Regions from separate parts of the Rhizobium sp. RCC_161_2 genome, predicted to be linked through region 1. Evidence: predicted binding sites of a transcription regulator. Region 1 holds the regulator's gene; each other region holds the start of a gene.
What was found. The regulator PhoB, encoded in region 1, activates phosphate uptake and scavenging genes when phosphate is short. The targets are predictions, from matches to a motif close to TGTCATNNANCTGTCAT.

Region 2: a site for PhoB is predicted at 2,940-2,956, ahead of ugpB (sn-glycerol-3-phosphate ABC transporter substrate-binding protein UgpB). Genes of this name have one in related genera too.
Region 3: a site for PhoB is predicted at 1,877-1,893, ahead of AB6803_RS24485 (DUF2794 domain-containing protein). Genes of this name have one in related genera too.
Region 4: a site for PhoB is predicted at 3,437-3,453, ahead of AB6803_RS06870 (esterase-like activity of phytase family protein). Genes of this name have one in related genera too.

The regions. Positions count from the first base shown of each region.
Region 1 is NZ_JBFUPL010000005.1:61,584-66,497, forward strand. Features, by position in the region: gene argF (ornithine carbamoyltransferase) at 1-617, opposite strand, end outside; gene AB6803_RS14725 (aspartate aminotransferase family protein) at 689-1,888, opposite strand; gene AB6803_RS14730 (GcrA family cell cycle regulator) at 2,318-2,854, shown strand; gene phoB (phosphate regulon transcriptional regulator PhoB) at 2,942-3,625, opposite strand; gene phoU (phosphate signaling complex protein PhoU) at 3,657-4,370, opposite strand; gene pstB (phosphate ABC transporter ATP-binding protein PstB) at 4,422-4,914, opposite strand, start outside.
Region 2 is NZ_JBFUPL010000001.1:442,216-447,129, reverse strand. Features, by position in the region: gene AB6803_RS01980 (ABC transporter substrate-binding protein) at 1-261, opposite strand, end outside; gene AB6803_RS01975 (KTSC domain-containing protein) at 517-723, opposite strand; gene AB6803_RS01970 (MFS transporter) at 889-2,073, opposite strand; gene AB6803_RS01965 (N-acetyltransferase family protein) at 2,070-2,666, opposite strand; gene AB6803_RS01960 (helix-turn-helix domain-containing protein) at 2,778-2,906, opposite strand; gene ugpB (sn-glycerol-3-phosphate ABC transporter substrate-binding protein UgpB) at 3,186-4,496, shown strand; gene ugpA (sn-glycerol-3-phosphate ABC transporter permease UgpA) at 4,564-4,914, shown strand, end outside.
Region 3 is NZ_JBFUPL010000010.1:204,906-209,819, reverse strand. Features, by position in the region: gene acnA (aconitate hydratase AcnA) at 1-608, shown strand, start outside; gene AB6803_RS24490 (DUF1223 domain-containing protein) at 871-1,614, shown strand; gene AB6803_RS24485 (DUF2794 domain-containing protein) at 1,914-2,315, shown strand; gene AB6803_RS24480 (outer membrane protein) at 2,425-3,048, opposite strand; gene AB6803_RS24475 (N-acetyltransferase family protein) at 3,349-3,906, opposite strand; gene AB6803_RS24470 (Bax inhibitor-1/YccA family protein) at 4,028-4,771, opposite strand.
Region 4 is NZ_JBFUPL010000002.1:565,267-570,180, forward strand. Features, by position in the region: gene recG (ATP-dependent DNA helicase RecG) at 1-1,734, shown strand, start outside; gene AB6803_RS06870 (esterase-like activity of phytase family protein) at 1,778-3,274, opposite strand; gene AB6803_RS06875 (YiiG family protein) at 3,760-4,698, shown strand; gene AB6803_RS06880 (DUF502 domain-containing protein) at 4,759-4,914, opposite strand, start outside.

The DNA of each region.
Region 1 (4,914 bases):
AGCATGATTTCGGCGCCCTGGTTGCGGGCCCAGTTCAAATAGTGATCCTTTGGCTCGGAACCAAGGGGTACGGCCATGTTCATGCGATAGTCGAAGCGTGCGGCCCCCTCGATCAACGAATGCAGTACATTGTTGCCGTCGCCGGTCCAGGCGATGGTCTTGCCCTTGATCGGGCCGCGATGCTCCTCGAAGGTCATGATATCAGCCATGATCTGGCAGGGATGCGTGTCGTCGGTCAGCGCATTGATGACCGGCACGGTCGCGTGTTCGGCCAGCTCCAGCAGCCGCGAATGCTCGGTCGTGCGGATCATGATGGCGTCGACATAACGCGACAGCACCTTGGCCGTATCGCCGATCGTCTCGGCGCGGCCGAGCTGCATCTCGGTTCCGGACAGGAACAGCGTCTCGCCGCCGAGCTGGCGCATGCCGACATCGAAGGAGACGCGGGTGCGGGTGGATGGCTTCTCGAAAATCATCGCCAGCATCTTGCCGGCCAGCGGCTTGTCGGCCGTGCCGGCCTTCAGCGCCCGCTTTCGCACGATGGCATCATCGATGATGCTGCGCAGATCGGCAGCCGCGACGGCCGAGAGATCGAGAAAGTGTTTCGGAGAAGCCATGTCCCTACCTGTACTCTAGAAAACAACAACGCCCGCGCGGGGCAAAACGCCCCAATCAACGGGCGCTGGATTTAGGCCGACTTTTTGACGCGGGTCGCGCGCACGGATTCTGCAGCGCGTTCGATGCGGGCAATGCCTTCGCGTGCTTCCTCGGCGGTCACCACCAGCGGCGGCAGCAGACGGATGACGTTATCGCCGGCCGGCACGCCGAGAAGATGCTCGGCGCGGATGGCCTGCAGCAGCTCCACCTGTGGAATGGCGGCCTTGATGCCCAGCATCAGGCCCTCGCCGCGGACATCCTCGATGATATCGGGGAAACGATCCTGAAGCGAGGCGAGGCCCTGACGGAACACCAGGGCGATGTCGCGCACATGTTCGAGGAAGCCGTCTGCCAGCACGATATCGAGCACGGCATTGCCGACTGCCATGGCGAGCGGATTGCCGCCATAGGTCGAGCCATGCGTACCGGCCTTCATGCCCGAAGCGGCTTCCGCCGTCGCAAGGCAAGCGCCGAGCGGGAAGCCGCCGCCGATACCCTTCGCCACGGCCATGATGTCGGGCGTGACGCCGGACCATTCATGGGCAAACAGCTTGCCGGTACGGCCGACGCCGCACTGGACCTCGTCAAGGATCAGAAGAAGGCCATGCTCATCGCAGATCTGGCGCAAGCCGCGCAGGAATTCGTTGGTCGCAGGGCGGATGCCACCCTCGCCCTGCACGGGCTCGATAAGAATCCCGGCCGTCGCATCGGTGACAGCGGCACGCACGGCGTCGAGATCGCCGAACGGCACCTGGTCGAAGCCCGGCGCCTTGGGGCCGAAACCTTCGAGATACTTCTCCTGTCCGCCGGCGGCGATCGTCGCGATCGTGCGGCCGTGGAAAGCGCCTTCGAAGGTGATGATATGGAATTTCTCGGGATGGCCCTTGGAGAACTGGTACCGCCGCGCCGTCTTGATCGCGCATTCCAGTGCCTCGGCACCGGAATTGGTGAAGAACACCTTGTCGGCAAAGGTGGCTTCCGTCAGGCGCTTCGACAGCTTCTCCTGGCCCGGCACCTCATAGAGGTTCGACAGGTGCCAGACCTTGTCGGCCTGCGCCTTCAGTTCCGCAACCAGATGGGGATGCGCATGACCGAGCGAATTCACCGCGACGCCTGCGGCGAAATCGAGATAGCGCTCGCCTGTCTCCGTGAACAGCCATACGCCCTCTCCTCGCTCAAACCGCAGCGGGGCACGCATATAGGTGTCATAAAGCGGCGCGGTTTCAGCCATGGCCCGTATCTCCTCGATCACAACCTTTAGGGCCAATCGTTTCCTTCAAGTGAAACGGGCCCGGAAAAATCAAAAATGCCGCCTTGCGGCGGCTGAGGCACTATTGATGTTTTGCACCGCAATGTCAACAAAACAGGCGATTTAGCAGGCGCGGCAGAGCACCTCTGAACGAGAGGTATGCCTTCAATTGCTAATATTGCAAAAATGCCACGCCTAGACAAGCAAGTTGGGGAAAACCCCGAAATCGATTCCCCAGGAATCATGCGACTCTTGTCACGGAGTCAGCCTCACACTAGGTTAAATCTCAATTACTAGACTGCATGCGGCGGGAACTAGTCACCACAATTTTTTAAGCGTTTCGGGCCTCGACCCCATCTGAGGCAATGGTGAAGGATTCTGCCATCGGAAACGCGACAGCGGAGACAGGGCATGAATTGGACAGACGAACGCGTCGAGAAGCTGAAGAAGCTGTGGTCCGAGGGTTTGAGCGCGAGCCAGATCGCGGCGCAGCTTGGTGGCGTCAGTCGTAACGCCGTCATCGGCAAGGTACATCGCTTGAGCCTGCCGGGCCGAGCGAAGGCCGGTGGCACGGCGACGGCGGCCCGAGCGCAGAAGCGCAACACTTCGGCGCCACGCGCACCGAACTACGCCTCGCGCGTTGCAACCCGCACGGTTACCCGTCAGCAGGGCGCAACGATGCTCAAGGAAGAAGTCGAGATCGATACGGTCAACGAGATCGAATATCGTCCGGCAGCCAATGTGGTCGTTCCGATTTCGCGACGCCTCGGCCTGACGGAACTCACCGAACGTACCTGCAAGTGGCCGGTCGGCGATCCTCTGAAGGATGATTTCCACTTCTGCGGTAATGACAGCCCGGATGCATCGCCCTATTGCGGCTACCATCAGCGCCTGGCCTATCAGCCGGTGCATGAGCGCCGGCGGCCGGCGGCTCAGCCACGCGGCTGAGATGCGCCATAGCTGAAGAAAAGAAACGGGCCGAAAGGCCCGTTTTCTGTTTCCGCCGCTATGTTGGGTGACTGACCGGTTTCCCGCTCAGGCCTCCATGGAATAACCCGCGCCGCGAACGGTGCGGATGACATCCTGCATATTGGAGAAGTTCAGCGCCTTGCGCAGACGTCCGACATGGACATCGACAGTGCGTTCGTCGACATAGATGTCATGCCCCCAGACACCGTCGAGGAGTTGCGATCGCGAGAAGACACGGCTCGGCGAGGACATCAGGAACTCCAGCAGGCGGAATTCGGTCGGCCCCAGCCGCACTTCGCGGCTCTTGCGGTGAACGCGATGGGTCTCGCGGTCCAGTTCGATATCGCCACAGCGCAGCACCGTGGAGAGAACCTCCGGACGGGCACGGCGCAGCATCGCCTTGACGCGGGCCATCAGTTCCGGCGTCGAGAACGGCTTGACGACATAATCGTCCGCACCGGTGGAAAGGCCGCGCACGCGCTCGCTTTCCTCGCCGCGGGCGGTGAGCATGATGATCGGCAGGCGCTCCGTCTCCGGCCGCATGCGCAGCCGGCGGCAGAGCTCGATGCCGGACACGCCGGGGAGCATCCAGTCAAGGATCAGAAGATCGGGAATGCGCTCCTGGAGGCGAAGCTCGGCTTCGTCGCCTCTCAGGATCGTGTCGACCTCGAAGCCTTCGGCCTCGAGATTATAGCGCAGCAGAACGCTGAGCGCTTCTTCGTCTTCTACAACAGCAACTCTCGGAACCATACGTCTCTGGTCTCCTTCTTTGGCGTCTGGATTATTCCGTCACCGCACCGACGGTGTTGGCGGTATCGTCTTTCGGGCGCTCGCCTTCGGGCTGGCTGCCGGTTGCCATGTAATAGATCGTCTCAGCGATGTTGGTGGCATGGTCGCCGATACGCTCGATGTTCTTGGCACAGAAGAGAAGATGCGTGCAGGTAGTGATATTGCGCGGATCTTCCATCATGTAGGTCAGCATCTCGCGGAAGAGCGAGGTGTACATCGCGTCGATTTCCTCGTCGCGCTCACGGATCGACACGGCCTTGTCGGGCGAACGGGTCGTGTAGACGTCGAGCACTTCCTTGAGCTGGCTAAGCGCCAGTTCGGAGAGATGTTCGATGCCACGGGCAAGTTTCCGTGGAACGCCGGTGCCCTGGACGGCGATGACGCGCTTGGCGGTGTTCTTGCCGAGGTCGCCGACACGCTCCAGATCGGAGGCGATGCGGATCGAGCCCATGATTTCGCGAAGGTCGGCGGCCATCGGCTGACGGCGAGCGATGGTGACGATCGCCTTATCGCCGACTTCGCGCTCGGCATGGTCGAGAACGACGTCGTCGGAGATGACCTTCTGAGCCAGAGCCGCGTCGCTGTTGACGAGCGCGCGTACGCTATCGCTGACCATCTGCTCGGCCAGGCCGCCCATTTCGGCAATGCGGCGCGTCAGGAACTTCAGGTCTTCGTCATAGGCTGAGAGAATGTGAGTGGAGACCATTTTTCTATCCTCAAGGTGAACTGTGTGAAAGGAGCCGCGCGCCTGCCATCATCAACCAAAACGGCCCATGATGTAATCCTGCGTGCGGAAATCGTCGGGATTGGTGAACATCTTATCGGTATCGTTCTCCTCGACCAAATGGCCGAGGTGAAACATTGCGGTGCGCTGCGAGACGCGGGCCGCCTGCTGCATGGAATGCGTCACGATGACGATCGTGAAATTTTCCCTGATCTCGTGAATCAGTTCCTCGACCTTAGCCGTGGCGATGGGATCGAGCGCCGAGCACGGCTCGTCCATGAGAATGACCTCCGGGCTGACGGCAACGGCGCGGGCAATGCAGAGACGCTGCTGCTGGCCGCCGGACAGGCTGGTGCCGGCTTCCTGCAATCGATCCTTGACCTCGCCCCAGAGGCCGGCCTTCTGCAGGCTGGTTTCGACGATATGGTCGAGATCGGACTTGGAGCGGTGCAGCCCGTGAATACGCGGGCCGTAGGCCACGTTCTCATAGATCGACTTCGGGAAGGGATTGGGCTTCTGGAACACC
Region 2 (4,914 bases), on a different contig from region 1:
CGTGAAGCTGTTGTCCTCAGCCTGACCGACCAGCGAGTCGACAATATTGCGGGTGATGACGGCGGTAATCGAACTGCCGGTGATAGACGGATCGATAATCGCAGTGTCCGTTCCCAAGCCAACCCTAAGGATGCCACCATCGACCGGCTTGGCGCCCTCGGACGCCGCCCAGACATGGGAGCTGGCGAGCGAAAGGAAAGAGAAGGCAACGACCGCGCGGATGCTGCTTCTTAACGAAACTCCAAAGACTGCACGCCCCATATTCTAAGCCCCGATATTGGAAACGATCAAAATTGACCGGCCCTGCCAGCGTGCAAACCTGCAACGCAGCGGCAATCCCGTGCTTGGAATATTGTCTATAAAATTAGTGGACTAAAGGCATTCTGGTTCTTTTGACGCGACGTTCGCAAAATACCGTTTCAAACTTACGCCGACCATCTATCCGCCGAAGGCCGTCTGGCCTCCGGTCGCAGTGGCTTAACCTGCCACGAGGCAAGATCGAGCCAGTATCGGATTTTAGGCGACGCGCTCGAAGCGGGTACGGATATGTTCGATATAATGCTGGCCGGGCGACGGTGCCTTGACCATGGCGATAGCGGCCTTTTCCGGAACGCCGGCAAACAGGCGTTCCTCGCCGTTTTTGAAGCGAATATAAAGACGTCCGTCCTCGGGGTGGAAAGCGACGGATTTAATAATTTTCGATGAAACTGGAAACTCTTTCATAGCGCCCTCTTCTTTGAAACGGTTATGCCATGAAAATCCCAACATCGCGTGAAGTGACCTAGTTAAAGAAGAGTAGTCTGCAACCATCAGTTTTTATCGAACGGCGGAGGCGACGGCTTGACGGGCTAGACCTGACCCTATTTCGGGGCGGAATTTGTCAGTCGCCTAGATGGGGAGAACGAGCCGCCGCCTGCCCAGCAGGTGCAAGACGGCGGCCGCAATCAGCGCAACCATCGAAATGCCTGCCGACAAGTAGAGCGCACCGGCTTGTCCGAAACCGTCTATGACGAATGCATAGATCACGGGTGCCGTGGCAGAGAGAACGAAGCTCGGCGCGATCAGGCTTCCCACCACCGAGCCGTAGCTGCGGGGATCGAACAGGATGAGCGGAAGCGTGCCACGGGTGATCGTCAGCAGTCCATTGCCGATGCCGTAGAGAGCTGCAAAGACGATGGCGGCGACTATCGATTTGCCGGCAAATAGACCGGCGACAAAGGCCACCGGAAGCATCAGGGATGCCAGAAGAGTAAGCGTAAACGGATCGATCTCGCGGCCGAAAAGCACCTCGCAGAGGCGTGCGAGAGATTGCCCGACGCCGCGCGAAGCGGCGATCCAAACGGCTGCCGACGCAGCCAGACCAAGACCGGTCAGGATACCGATCATATGGGCGGACATGCCGGCGTTCAGGAAATTGGCAAGGCCGATCAGCAATGCGTAGAGCCTGCCGAAGACGATGACCTCCCGAGGATCGGTTGCGAGCGGCGGAGAATGCGCAGCGGTCTCGGACGAGGCTTCCGTCCGCTCTTCCGGGATTGCCAGATAGAGCGGGATCGTTAATAGAGCGAGGCCGCCATAGACGGCAACGGCGCCGCGCCAACCGAACGTGACGGCAAGGAAGTGACCGACCGGCCAGAAGGTGGCGGAGGCAAGGCCGCCCAACAGGGTGATCTGGGACATGGGGCGCCGGGCCCTGAGACCGCCGATCCGTGCGAGCGCGGCAAATGCCGCATCATAAAGGGTGAGCCGCATGGCGATGCCGAGACAGATCCAGGCAGCGCAATACCCCAGCAGCGTCTCGCAGATGGCGAGCGCGAAACATCCGATCGCGGTCAGCACAGCCCCCGCGACCATCACTTTTCGTCCACCCAGACGATCGATCGAGCGCCCGGCAAGCGGCGAGACCACGCCCATCGCCAACAGCCCTATCGCAAATCCGCCATGGATGATCTCGCTTGACCAACCAAGATCGGCAGCCATCAACTTGTCGAATACGCCGATCAGGTAATAGGTAACACCCCAGGCGACGAGCTGCGATAACGCAAGGCACAGGATCGTCCTGCCGGAAATCACCGATCCGTTTCCGGTTTGTTTTGCGCCGGCGTCGTCTGGTCGCCCTCCCCCAATGCCCGTTGCATCAGCACCGTATCCACCCATCGGCCAAGCTTGAAGCCGGCGGACTTGAACGTCCCGATGGGCTGGAACCCCATCCGGCGATGCAGCGCGAGCGAACCTGCATTGCCGCTATTGCCAATGACGGCCAGCATTTGTCGCCATGGCCCCTTCTCGCAGCGGGCAATGAGTTCCTGGAGAAGCGCGCTGCCGACACCCCGGCCGCCGAGACCATCCGCGACATAAACCGAATCCTCGATCGAGAAACGATAGGCGGGGCGAGGCCGATAGGCGGTCGCATAGCTGTAGCCGACGATCTCGCCATTCAATTCGGCAACGAGATAGGGTAGCCCGATGGCGAGCACGGATGCCCGACGCGACCGAAGCTCGTCGGCCGATGGTGGCACCTCCTCGAATGTCGCCAGTCCGTGGAGAACATGATACGTATAGATGTCGCGTATGGCCTCCATATCCCCATCGCTGGCATCGCGAATGACGGGCCGATCCCGCTCAATGAATATGTCTCGGTCTTCCAAGGTCTGCTCGCTTTTCATTGCTCAATCTTTTCTCAACACGCCGTTGTCTTTAACGACGCCGCATCATGGAGAACGGCAGATCATGAATGAAGCTTTTGACGATTATACGAAGCATAAGGAAAACTTTGCCTAGCGACCGACCCGGTATTGCTCCGGAGTCTTGCCGGACAGTCGTTTGAACATGGCGATGAAGGCCGAAGGCGTGCTGTAGCCAAGGTCGAAGGCGATTGCCTGTATGGACGCCGCCTGTCGAGCCATTCGACGGCGCCCAAAAATCTTTGCACGCCGCACTGTCACAAAACTGTCGTATATTCTCATTTCTCAGCATACATAGATGGATCGGATGATTCAGTCGTCGTCGCCTCCCTCCAAAGAGAGGCAAGAATTGACGAAGGGGCCAGTCGGTCTTGCCGCGGGAAATTTGTTTCAAGTCGCGGCTTTAGAATGGAACGTCCGGCATAGGGATCGAGGAGGATCCCCATGCCGAAAAATAGGGCCGGGCGTGGTCTGCGCCTGTCGGGACACTTGGGAGGAAACATGTCCGTACGTTTTATCTGCGCTTCAGCTGCGGCGATTGCCGTCTCGTTTTCCATGACATCGAACGCATTTGCGCTGACCGAGCTGCAATGGTGGCACGCCATGTCGGGCGCCAACAACGAGGTCGTCGAACAACTCGCCAAGGAATTCAACGAGAGCCAGAAAGACTACAAGATCGTCCCGGTGTTCAAGGGCACCTATCCGGAAGCGCTGAATGCCGGCATCGCCGCGTTTCGAGCCAAGCAGGCTCCGGCAATCCTGCAGGTCTTCGACGCCGGCAGCGGTGTGATGATGGGGGCCGAAGGCGCGATCATGCCGGCGGCCGATGTGTTGAAAAAGGGCGGCTATACGTTCGACAAGTCGCTGTATCTGCCCGGCATCGTCTCCTATTATTCCAGGCCCGACGGGACCATGCTGTCCTTCCCCTACAACTCCTCCTCGCCGATCCTTTACTATAACAAGGACACCTTCAAGAAGGCCGGGCTCGACCCCGAAAGCCCGCCGAAGACCTGGCCGGAAGTGTTCGATGCCGCCAAGAAGATTAGGTCGAGCGGTGCATCGGCCTGCGGCTTCACCTCCACCTGGCTCACCTGGATCCAGACCGAGAATTTTGCCGCCTGGAACAATGTCGCCTATGGCAGCAATGAAAACGGCCTCGGCGGCACCGACGTCAAGCTCGAATTCAACACGCCGCTCTTCGAGAAGCACTTCCAGGCGATCGCCGATCTCGCCAAGGACGGCACCTTCCGCTATGGCGGCCGCACCTCGGAAGCCAAGCAGCTCTTCACCTCCGGAGAATGCGGCATCCTGACGGAATCCTCCGGCGGTCTCGGCGACATCGTCAAGAGCGGCATGAATTACGGCATTGGGCAGTTGCCCTACTACGACGGCGAAGGCCGGCCGCAGAATACCATCCCTGGCGGAGCCAGCCTTTGGGTCTTCGGGGGCAAGAGCGATACCGAATACAAGGGCATCGCCGAATTCTTCCACTTCCTGTCGCAGACCAAAATCCAGGCACGCCTGCATCAGGTCTCCGGCTACCTGCCGGTGACGATGGCGGCCTATGAGGAGACGAAGAAGTCCGGCTTCTACGAGAAGAACCCCGGCCGCGAGACGCCGATCCTGCAGATGCTCGGCAAGGCGCCGACAGCGAACTCCAAGGGCGTGCGCCTGGTCAACCTGCCGCAGGTGCGCGACATCATGAACGAGGAGTTCGAGGCGATGCTGGCCGGCAAGGAAGACGCAAAGACCGCGCTCGACAAGGCCGTTCAGCGCGGCAACGCCGCCATCCAGCAGGCCATCGGCAATTGACGCATTGATGCGGTCCAGCCCGCAGCTGCTGAGGCTGCGGGCAATTTCCCTGTCCTAGGAGATCGCCGTGCAACGCGTTGTCTTTCCCAACAAGATCCTTCCCTATCTCCTCGTCGCTCCGCAGATCATCCTGACGGCGGTCTTCTTTTTCTGGCCGGCGAGCCAGGCGCTTTATCAGTCGATGCAGCGCGAGGATCCCTTCGGGCTGAAGAGCGGCTTCGTGGGGCTTGCCAACTTCCGCGCCGTGCTGTCCGACGAGACCTATCTGCATTCCCTGCAGGTGACCGTGGTCTTCTGCGTCGCGACAGCGTTGCTGTCGATGATTGTCGCGCTGGCACTTGCGACCGCCGCCGACAAGGTGGTGCGCGGGCAGACCCTCTATCGCACGCTGCTGATCTGGCCCTATGCGGTCGCACCC
Region 3 (4,914 bases), on a different contig from region 1:
ACCTGCTCGGTCATGGCGTCGGCGTTGCCGACTTCAACCAGTACGGCACGCGTCGCGGCAATCATGAAGTGATGATGCGCGGCACCTTCGCCAATATCCGCATCCGCAACCACATGCTCGGCCCGAACGGCAAGGAAGGTGGCTACACCATCCACTATCCGTCCAAGGAAGAGATGTCGATTTATGACGCGGCCATGCAGTACAAGGCCGAGGGCGTTCCGCTTGTGATCTTCGCCGGTGTCGAATACGGCAACGGCTCGTCGCGCGATTGGGCTGCCAAGGGCACCAACCTGCTCGGCGTGCGCGCCGTCGTCGCCCAGTCCTTCGAGCGTATCCACCGCTCGAACCTGGTCGGCATGGGCGTCATCCCCTTCGTCTTCGAGGACGGCACCACCTGGGCCACTCTCGACCTCAAGGGTGATGAAGTCGTCACGATCGAAGGCCTGGAAGACATCAAGCCGCGCGAGCGCAAGATCGCCAAGGTCACCTATGGCGACGGCACGGTCCGCGACATCCCGATCATCTGCCGTATCGATACGCTGGATGAGGTCGTCTACGTCAACAATGGCGGCATCCTGCAGACGGTTCTGCGCGATCTCGCCGCCTGATCGGCGTTAAAGCCATCTTTGCACGCCGCCGGGGAAACTTCTCCGGCGGCGTCATGTTTTTCACGCCGATGTGTTCGGTGTGGTGCTCTCAGGGGCTTCTCTCACCCGTTCGTGACTTTTAGTCATCGCGCTTAGCTATTATCTCTTGTTTCAGATTTATCAGGCTTGATGAGAGCTTTACGGATACCCTGGAAAGCCGCAGGCGATTTCAGGGTGCTGTATTGGCTTCGGCCTTCAGCGTCTGAGAAAGAGGTATAACGGCATGCGCCTTCGATTTTCGGTTTCACTTCTGGCAGGCATCGCGCTCGCGAGTTCGCTGCATGCGCAGGAGCTTGCCAAGATCAAGGGGGTTGTCGAACTCTTCACGTCGCAGGGCTGTTCGTCCTGCCCGCCGGCGGATGCCGCGTTTCGCAAGCTGATCCGGCAGGGCGACGTCGTGGCGCTCGCCTATCATGTCGACTACTGGAATTATCTCGGCTGGAACGACACGATGGCGTCCAAGGACAATACGGCGCGCCAATATGCCTATGCGCGGACGATGGGCCGCAGCGGGGTCTATACGCCGCAGGCGATCATCAATGGCCGAGATCATATGAGTGGTGCCGACTTCGACGGCATCAATGTCAAGCTCGACGACTTCCAGCACCACGGCAAAGGCCTGACAATCCCGGTGACCGCCGCCATGAAGGGCGACGAGCTGGAGATCAAGATCGGCGCCGGCCAGGGCAAGGCGAATGTGGTTGTCGCTTATTTCGACAAGGAACAGCTCGTCTCGCCGAAGGGCGGCGAAAACAACGGTCAACAGATTGCCTATCTGCATGCGGTTTCGGATGTCGAGACCGTCGGCATGTGGGATGGTAAGGAAATGAGCGTGGTGCTGCCCGCCAATGTCCTGGACAAGGACGGCCGGCGCGGCATGGCGGTTCTGCTGCAATCCTCCACCTCGTCGGGAGACCCGGCGGCGATCATCGGCGCGACCGTGCTGACGATCGGCTCCGACGGCTGATCGCTTTCGGCCAGGGCCCAAGAATTCCTGTTTCAGCAGGCCGCAATGGACCGAGGTGCCCGGCGAGGACGCATTCGGGGCTGGGGTTCGGTCGATGCGCCCCGGCCGGGCCGTTTGGCGCGGCGGCGCCAAACAACTATCAATAGTTCCGGAAAATGGGGCGTCGTTTTGACTGAAATGCGGCGCTGCGGAGATGCTTTCCCCGGGTGCAAAAAATTGTGAGTGGGCGCTGGTCTTGCAATTTGGTGCGGCTGAGGCAAACTGTCATCCTCTTGTCATGACCAGCCCCTGGGGGATTGATGACTGATCAGCCGGATTTACGACACGGCGAAAGCCGTTCTGTCGACACCAATTCTTCCATCGTCGTTGATCTCAGGGAATACAAGCAGAGCAGGGATCCGCTGCCGGTAACCTTCCATCGCAGGGAGCTGGACGCGATCCTGTGGATCTACGGCCGCATGGTCGGCGAGGGCGAGTGGCGTGACTACGCCATCGACCATCTCGGGGACAAGGCGGTCTTTTCCGTCTTCAAGCGCTCCGGCGAACTGCCGCTCTTCCGTATCGAGAAAAACCCGAAGCTCGCCGCCAAGCAGGGCGCCTTCAGCGTGGTCAACACCAACGGCATGATCCTGAAGCGCGGCCATGAGCTGAGCCAGGTGCTGAAGGTTTTCGACAAGCAGCTGAAGCTGGTGGAGAAGTGATCTCGATCACCCCGAGCAACCGGCCGCCCCTATGATCAGCGGCTCGGGGACAAACGAAAAGCCCCGCCGATGAGCGGGGCTTTTCGTTTCGAGCCGGACAGTGCCGAATTTAGAACTTCAAGCCGACGCCGAGATTTATTGACTGCTCGGTAAGGTCGCTCTTCACGCCCTGCAATTCCTTGCTGCCGAAATCACTGTAGCGGTATTCCGCGCGGGCGAAGATGTTGTTGGTGAAGGCATAGTCGACACCGGTGCCGGCCGTCCAGCCGCTGAAGATGACCTTGCCGTCGCCCGAACCGGGAACGTCGGCGAAGCCGCGAGCAGCGGTCCATCCGGCCGCGCCGTAGATCAGCAGATTGTCGAAAGCATAGCCGACCCGTCCGCGAACCGCGCCCGACCAATCGGTGCCGACGCTGGATGCATTGGCGACGGCCTTGTTGTTCCAGTTGTAGTCGATATTGCCGTCGATGCCGACGACGACCTTGTCGAACTGATAGTTGTATCCGAAGAAATTGCCGAAAAAGCCGCCCTTGAAGTCTTCGGACTGGTTGCCGCTGCCGAACTTGAAGCTGCCCTTGGTGATTGCGCCGCCGCCGTGGACACCGAGATAAGGGCCGGACCAGGTGAAGACTGAAGCCGGAGCGGAAGCGGCAACAGGCTCCTCGGTCAGATCAGCGGCAACCGCGGAGGTCGAGGCCAAGGCGAGCAGGGCGGGAATGAGCAGATATTTCATATATATTTCCTTCTATAAATCATATGTGCCAATGCGATGCCCACAGGTTGCGGTATGCGGTCCTGCCTCAATGCGAGGGAAAACAAATCTCTGAACAAGTCGGGGAATCGGCGGTTGCGGAACGGTATTGCCGTTAAAATAGCGAACCGAATGTTGCCGTGGCTGCTTTAATGTTGAGAAATGTTGCGGGATCGCATCCGGCTCTTCTCCGGACATGAGGATCGTCTGGAGCTTTCGCTCCAGCCCCATTGTTATCCGGCCGGTCCGGTGCCTTTTCTCCAGGGGAAAAGGGAGACTGCCTTACTCGCTGAACAGGGTCCCCGGATAGGCCGAGGGATCGGGGTCCGTTTCCGCGCCTTTACCGAGCGCCTTCTGCATCAGCATCGTGTCCAGCCAGCGGCCGTGCTTGTAGCCGGTGCCTTTCAGCAGACCCGTCTCCGCGAAACCGGCGGCGCGGTGAAGGGCGATGGAGGCCTGTGCCGCACCGCCAATGACGGCGATCATCTGGCGAAAGCCGAGGGCTTCGCAGGTTTCCATCAGGTCTGCCAGCAGCAGCTTGCCGAGGCCGCGACCGCGTGCTTCAGGCGCAATGTAGATCGAATCCTCCACCATCCAGCGATAGGCCGGCCGCGTGCGGAAGGCGGACGCATAGGCGTAGCCGAGAACTTTGCCGCTCTCGTCCTCGGCGACGATATAGGGATAGCCCTTGTCGCGGACCGCCTGGAAGCGGCCTGCCATTTCCGCCTCATCGGGCGGGACAAGCTCATAGCTTGCGGTGCCGTTGAGAACGGCATCGCGATAGATGGCGGCAATCTCGGGGAGGTCGTTCGGGGCGGCCTGACGGAGGCGGAAGGACATCTGGGTTTGTTGCCTGATCTGCGGTTTGAAGACTCCGGTATAAAATCGCGCGCGCAGTAGCATGGCAAATAGAAAAGGCGGCCGAAGCCGCCTTTTCAAAGGATCATTCAGGTCGCAGCAATTATCGGCGGTTGCCCATGAACTGCAGCAGGAACATGAAGAGGTTGATGAAGTCGAGGTAGAGCGACAGGGCGCCCATGATCGCCTTGCGGCCGGCCACGGTAACATCGTCGGCCTGGTAGTACATTTCCTTGATCCGCTGCGTATCGTAGGCGGTCAGGCCCGCGAAGATCAGCACGCCGATCACCGAGATGGCGAATTGCATGGCGGACGAAGCCAGGAAGATGTTGACCAGCGACGCGATGATCAGGCCGAATAGACCCATCATTAGGAACGAGCCCATCGCGGAGAGATCACGCTTGGTCGTGTAGCCGTAGAGCGACAGCGCGCCGAAGGAGGCGGCGGTCACGAAGAAGGTCTGCACGACGCTCTGGCCGGTGTAGATGATGAAGATCGACGACAGCGACAGGCCCACCAGCGCGGCGTAGACCCAGAAGGTCGTCGTCGCGGCGGCCATGCTCATGCGGTTGATCCTGAAGCTCAGGAAGAACACCATCGCCAGCGGCGCGAAGATCACGACCCACTTCAGCGGGCTTGCGTAGATCGCCTGACCGAAGGTGGTGATCTGCCCGTCCGCGAATGCGAGCGAGAACGAAAGATAGGCGGCAATACCCGTGATCGCCAGACCCAGCGCCATCAGGTTGTAGACCTTGAGCATGTAGGCTCGAAGGCCCTCATCTATCATCGCACCGGTCTGCGCGCCTGCTTGCGGCGTCCGGTTTTGGTAATTGCGAAAGTCAGCCATGTTTTCCTCTTTTAAGCTCCGATATAATTACGGTGTCGGGCGATTTCGTCCCAGGCGCCGCTGCGGAGCTCCAGCATGCCTGCGTAGAATATGAGGCTTTCAAGGCTTTTGCACAAGGCCCAAGCGGCTGGGGCAGGGTTAAA
Region 4 (4,914 bases), on a different contig from region 1:
ACCGTCAGCGGCAAGGTCGACTGGTTCAATGGCCGCCCGTCGATGGTGCATCCCGACTACATCATGCGCGAAAGCGAAGCGCAGAACCTGCCATTGGTCGAACCCGTCTATCCGTTGACGGCGGGGCTCGCACTGAAATTCCTGCGCAAGACTATCGAGGCAGCGCTGGCACGCTTGCCGCAATTGCCGGAATGGGACGATGAGGCGCTGGCACAGAAGCAGGGCTTTCCCTCGATATCCGACAGCTTCCATATGCTGCATGCGCCGTGCGACGCCGCCGATATCGATCCGCAGGCGCCAGCCCGCCGCAGGCTTGCCTATGACGAATTCCTGGCGGGGCAATTGTCGCTGGCGCTCGTCCGTCAACGGCTGCGCAAAGTAGCGGGACAGCCCGTGCATCCGACTGGAGACATCAGTCGGAAGATATTGGAATCCCTTCCCTTCTCCCTGACAAACAGCCAAACGGCAGCCATTGCCGATATCCTCAAGGATATGGCGGGTACTGACCGCATGCTGCGGCTACTCCAGGGTGATGTCGGCGCGGGAAAGACGCTGGTTGCGCTGATGGCGATTGCAGCCGTCATCGAAAGCGGTGGCCAGGCGGTGCTGATGGCCCCGACCGAAATCCTGGCGCGACAGCATTATGCGACCATCGCGAAATTCGCCGCCAGCGCCAATCTTTCCGTCGAAGTTCTGACCGGCCGCACCAAGGGCCGCGAACGCGATGCCATCCTCGAGCGCATCGCCTCTGGCGAAGCGCAGATCGTCATCGGCACGCATGCGTTGTTCCAGGACAGCGTCAGCTATGCCAACCTGATGCTGGCCGTCGTCGACGAACAGCACCGCTTCGGCGTTCACCAGCGCCTGCGGCTGACGGCAAAGGGCATCTCGCCGCATATGCTGGTGATGACCGCCACACCGATCCCGCGCACGCTGGTGCTGGCCGCCTTCGGCGATATGGATGTCTCCAAGCTCACGGAAAAGCCGGCAGGCCGCAAGCCGATCCAGACGATCACCATTCCCACCGAGCGCACCGGAGATATCGTATCCCGGCTGAGGAGCGCACTATCAGAAGGCAAGAAAGCCTATTGGATTTGCCCACTTGTGGAAGAATCCGAAGAATCCGATTTAATGTCGGTCGAGGAGCGGCATGGAACACTCGTCAAGGCGCTTGGCGCCGGCATAGGCCTCATCCACGGCCGCATGAGCGGGCCGGAAAAAGACGCCGTGATGATGGCCTTCAAGAACGGTGAAATCCGCCTGTTGGTTGCCACCACCGTTGTCGAGGTCGGCGTCGACGTGCCCGATGCGACGATCATGGTGATCGAGCATGCCGAGCGTTTCGGCCTGGCGCAGTTGCATCAGCTTCGCGGCCGCGTCGGGCGTGGTGACGAAGCCTCAACCTGCATCCTGCTCTATAAGGGTCCGCTCGGCGAGACTGGACATGCGCGGCTGTCGATCATGCGCGATACCGAGGACGGCTTTCGCATCGCCGAAGAGGATCTAAAGCTGCGGGGCGAAGGCGAGTTGCTCGGCACGCGCCAGTCCGGCACGCCCGGCTTCCGCATCGCAAGCATCGAGGCCCATGCCGATCTTCTCGAAATCGCCCGCAAGGACGCCGCCTATCTGATCGACCGCGATCCGGACCTGACCGGCGAGCGCGGCATGGCGGTACGCACCCTGCTCTATCTCTTCCGCCGCGACGAGGCGATCCGGTTCCTGAGAGCCGGATAGTCGGATGGACGCGACGACCGCGTCCATCCCTTTTCAAAGGCCGTTACTTGGCAGACAGGCCGGGGATCGTCACCTGGAACACCTGGAACATGGTATCGACATCAGCCCCACCTTCCCCCTTGTAGGCAGCGCCTACCTGGAAGCCGTCCTGGGTCAAGAAGTCGTTGTCATTGGCGACGAACAGGAAGTAGTCATCCGGCAGCTTCGGGTCGAGAACGCTGACGAACGACATAGCCTCCCATTTTTCGGAGAGATTGTTGCGGTCGTTCGGCGCACCGTTATGGAGACCGAAGCGAGCCAGATTGGCGCTGTCGTTGATGTCGATGAACTGGCTGACCGTTGCGGGCTTCACTGAGGCATCAAGAACACCCTTCGGAGCAACCGGCGTGTCGGCATCGAATTTGCTGCCGGCGATATCGGTGGCGGCCGATACGTCGATGACGTCGATGCTGCGGTAGAGCGACTTTTCGCCTTCCATGCCGTAGCCGTTGTTGCTGTCGCGCGCCAGCATCAGGAAGCTCGTCGGCGAAAGCGCCACGATTTCGCTTTGGGCGGCGACAGCCGTCTTGCCCTTACTGTTGGTGAAGACCGGCAATGGCACGACATATTCGTGCACCAGCTTCAGATGCGCCAGATCGGCGGCATCGTAAACCAGCGCGCGGGTGTTTTGCCGGGTCGAGCCGGAATCGCCGCCGTCCTGGCGGGTCGCCGACTGCAGCACGGCGATCAGGAACTTGCCGTCCGGGGTCATCGACATGCCTTCGAGGCCCTGATTGTTCTGCCGGCCGCTGGTTGGATCCTTGGGATCGGGTGCGCTTTCGCCGGGGCCGGGATTGTTCGAGGCGAAATTGATCGCACCATGACGCATCGGCAGCAGTGCTGCCGGCGGGGGCGTGGCGGACATCATGCGGCCACCGGCGGAAAAGCGGTAGATATAGGGGCCGTATTCGTCGCTGATGAACATGGTGCCATCCGGCAGGCGGGCGATGGCTTCATTGTCGAGCGAGATCTTGCCGTTCGGCGCTTCAGGCAGCAAGGGCATGCCATCTTCCGGATGGCGACTGCCACTCGAGGGATCGAGGCCGGTGGTGTCGGCGCCCTTATTGTCGGTTAGCAGCATGGTATCGGCAAGCGTGGCAACGACGCCCGACTGCTCCTTGCCGGCCGGCGGCGTTGCGCCTGGCGCGACCGGTGTCAGTTGAACGTCGATGGTGTTGAGGCGCGGACGATAATCGGTGGTGCCGACGACGTTATAGCCACGGTCTGGCAGCAGCCACAACGATCCCTTGTAGGAGCCATCCGCATTGCGCACCCAGCTCTTGGCGTCGATCGACATGCCGGAGCCGGAGCCGAAGGTCTCACCGAACTTGTCGCGCTGGTTGGCCCGGATACGACCGACAGCGACGAGGCCCTTGTTGATCAACGTGATGCCGCCGACGGCGACGGAACTGTCGGCGAAGGCTGCGACCGGCATAGCAAAAACGAAAGTGGCGAGCGCTGCCGACAGCAGCGGCAAACTCATGGAACGCAAATTTCTCACGGCAATATTCTCCTGATGAAAGCTCTTTGTGCTGGAACGGCATTCATCTTCGGATCGGTTGAAAACCGCATCGAACGAAAACGTCCGGCTCCGTTGAGCTGGAAACATTCGACCATGAGATGTGCCCGCCTGCCCTTCCGGCAACCGGTCTAGAACGGCAATATGATAGAGACATGACAGTTCGATCTCTCTGATGCGAACCGGGCGTCAATCGGCCAAATGACGTGCTGAATAAAAGCTTCCCGCGAACCATATCGGAGCGGCCGGGCAATTCTAGGTCGAATGCCCCTGGCAAAAAATCTCAGAGATCGTCAGCCGACTAAATGATCGCCAGCATAACGTTCTTTCGCTCGGTCATAACATCTTGAGATTGAAACCGTTCCGCATTTGGCGTAGGTCGTTTCCTAAGCTAGCTGTGAACCGAGTTTGCGATATCGTCGGAACAATTGCTGTTAACGCCATAATATAGCGAAGGGTTTCATTCCATGAAGACGTCTGCTTCTGTCGCAATTTTCGCGATGGCATTCACCGCAATCCTGGGCCTTTCGGCCTGCGACGATCAGTCGAGCTCCACTGCCGCCAGCAACCAGTCATCCGCCGATACGGCAACGAAGCTGGCAAATAGCGCGAAATTAAACGACTATGTGCTCGCCTATAATGATCTCATCGGGGATTCCGGCCTGCTGGCGCAATATCAAGCCTATCAGAACGCCAATATTTCGAAGAGCGCGACCTCCGACGATATTACCGACGTCAGCAAAGGCTCGCTCGAACAATCCACGGATAAACTAAAGACGGTACGTGGTGCAAAGGGCGATGCCGCCACGGAATTGGATGCCGCCGCCGACAAGCTGATCTCTGCGCTCGGTCAGGTCGTTCCCCGCCTTTCCGGTCTGGATGTCTATTATAGCAGCAAGGCCTATATGGAAGATGCGCTGGCGCGTGGAAAGCGCGAGGATCCGCTGATGCTTGCCGACTTCCAGTCCGCCGCCAACGCATTGGAGGAATTCCATCAGCAATTGCAGAAGGAACTCGACCGCCGGGAACAGGCCGAGCTCGCAAAGATCAAGGAACGGGGAGACATGCCGGTCTACCAGACACGGCTTGCCCTCAGCCAAGCGAGACAACTGGTCGATCTTCTCAATAGTTCGGAAGACCCAGGCAAGCCTGCTCTGCAGAGCCAAATAGACGCAAAGATCACTGATCTGGAAAAGACATTGGAGGATCAGCGCACCGCCATGGCGAAGGCCAAACAGGAAGGCGGCAGCGGCGTCAATACTCCGCTTCTTGACGGCATCAACGACAGTCTGACCGGAATGGTCGGCGACTTCCGCCAGATCAAGCAGGATCCCACGCCGGACAAATACCAGCTCGTCGTCACCCGTTTCAACTCTGCTGTCGAAATGTTCAACAGCGTGAGATAGAGGCTCTGCACGCAGCGACTGGCCGGAGCATAAGTTACCATACCCGCACGCGGTGTAGTTCTAAGACAGGGATTTCATCGGAACGGGCGGCGGTACTTCCTTGGGCGTGATCAGCTTCTCGCGATATTCCGGCGAGACCAGCCCGCCGGAAATCAGAAGCTTGGCGCCGTCTTCCGGGCTCATGTCCAGAAGCGTGATTTTTTCGCGCGGCACGAA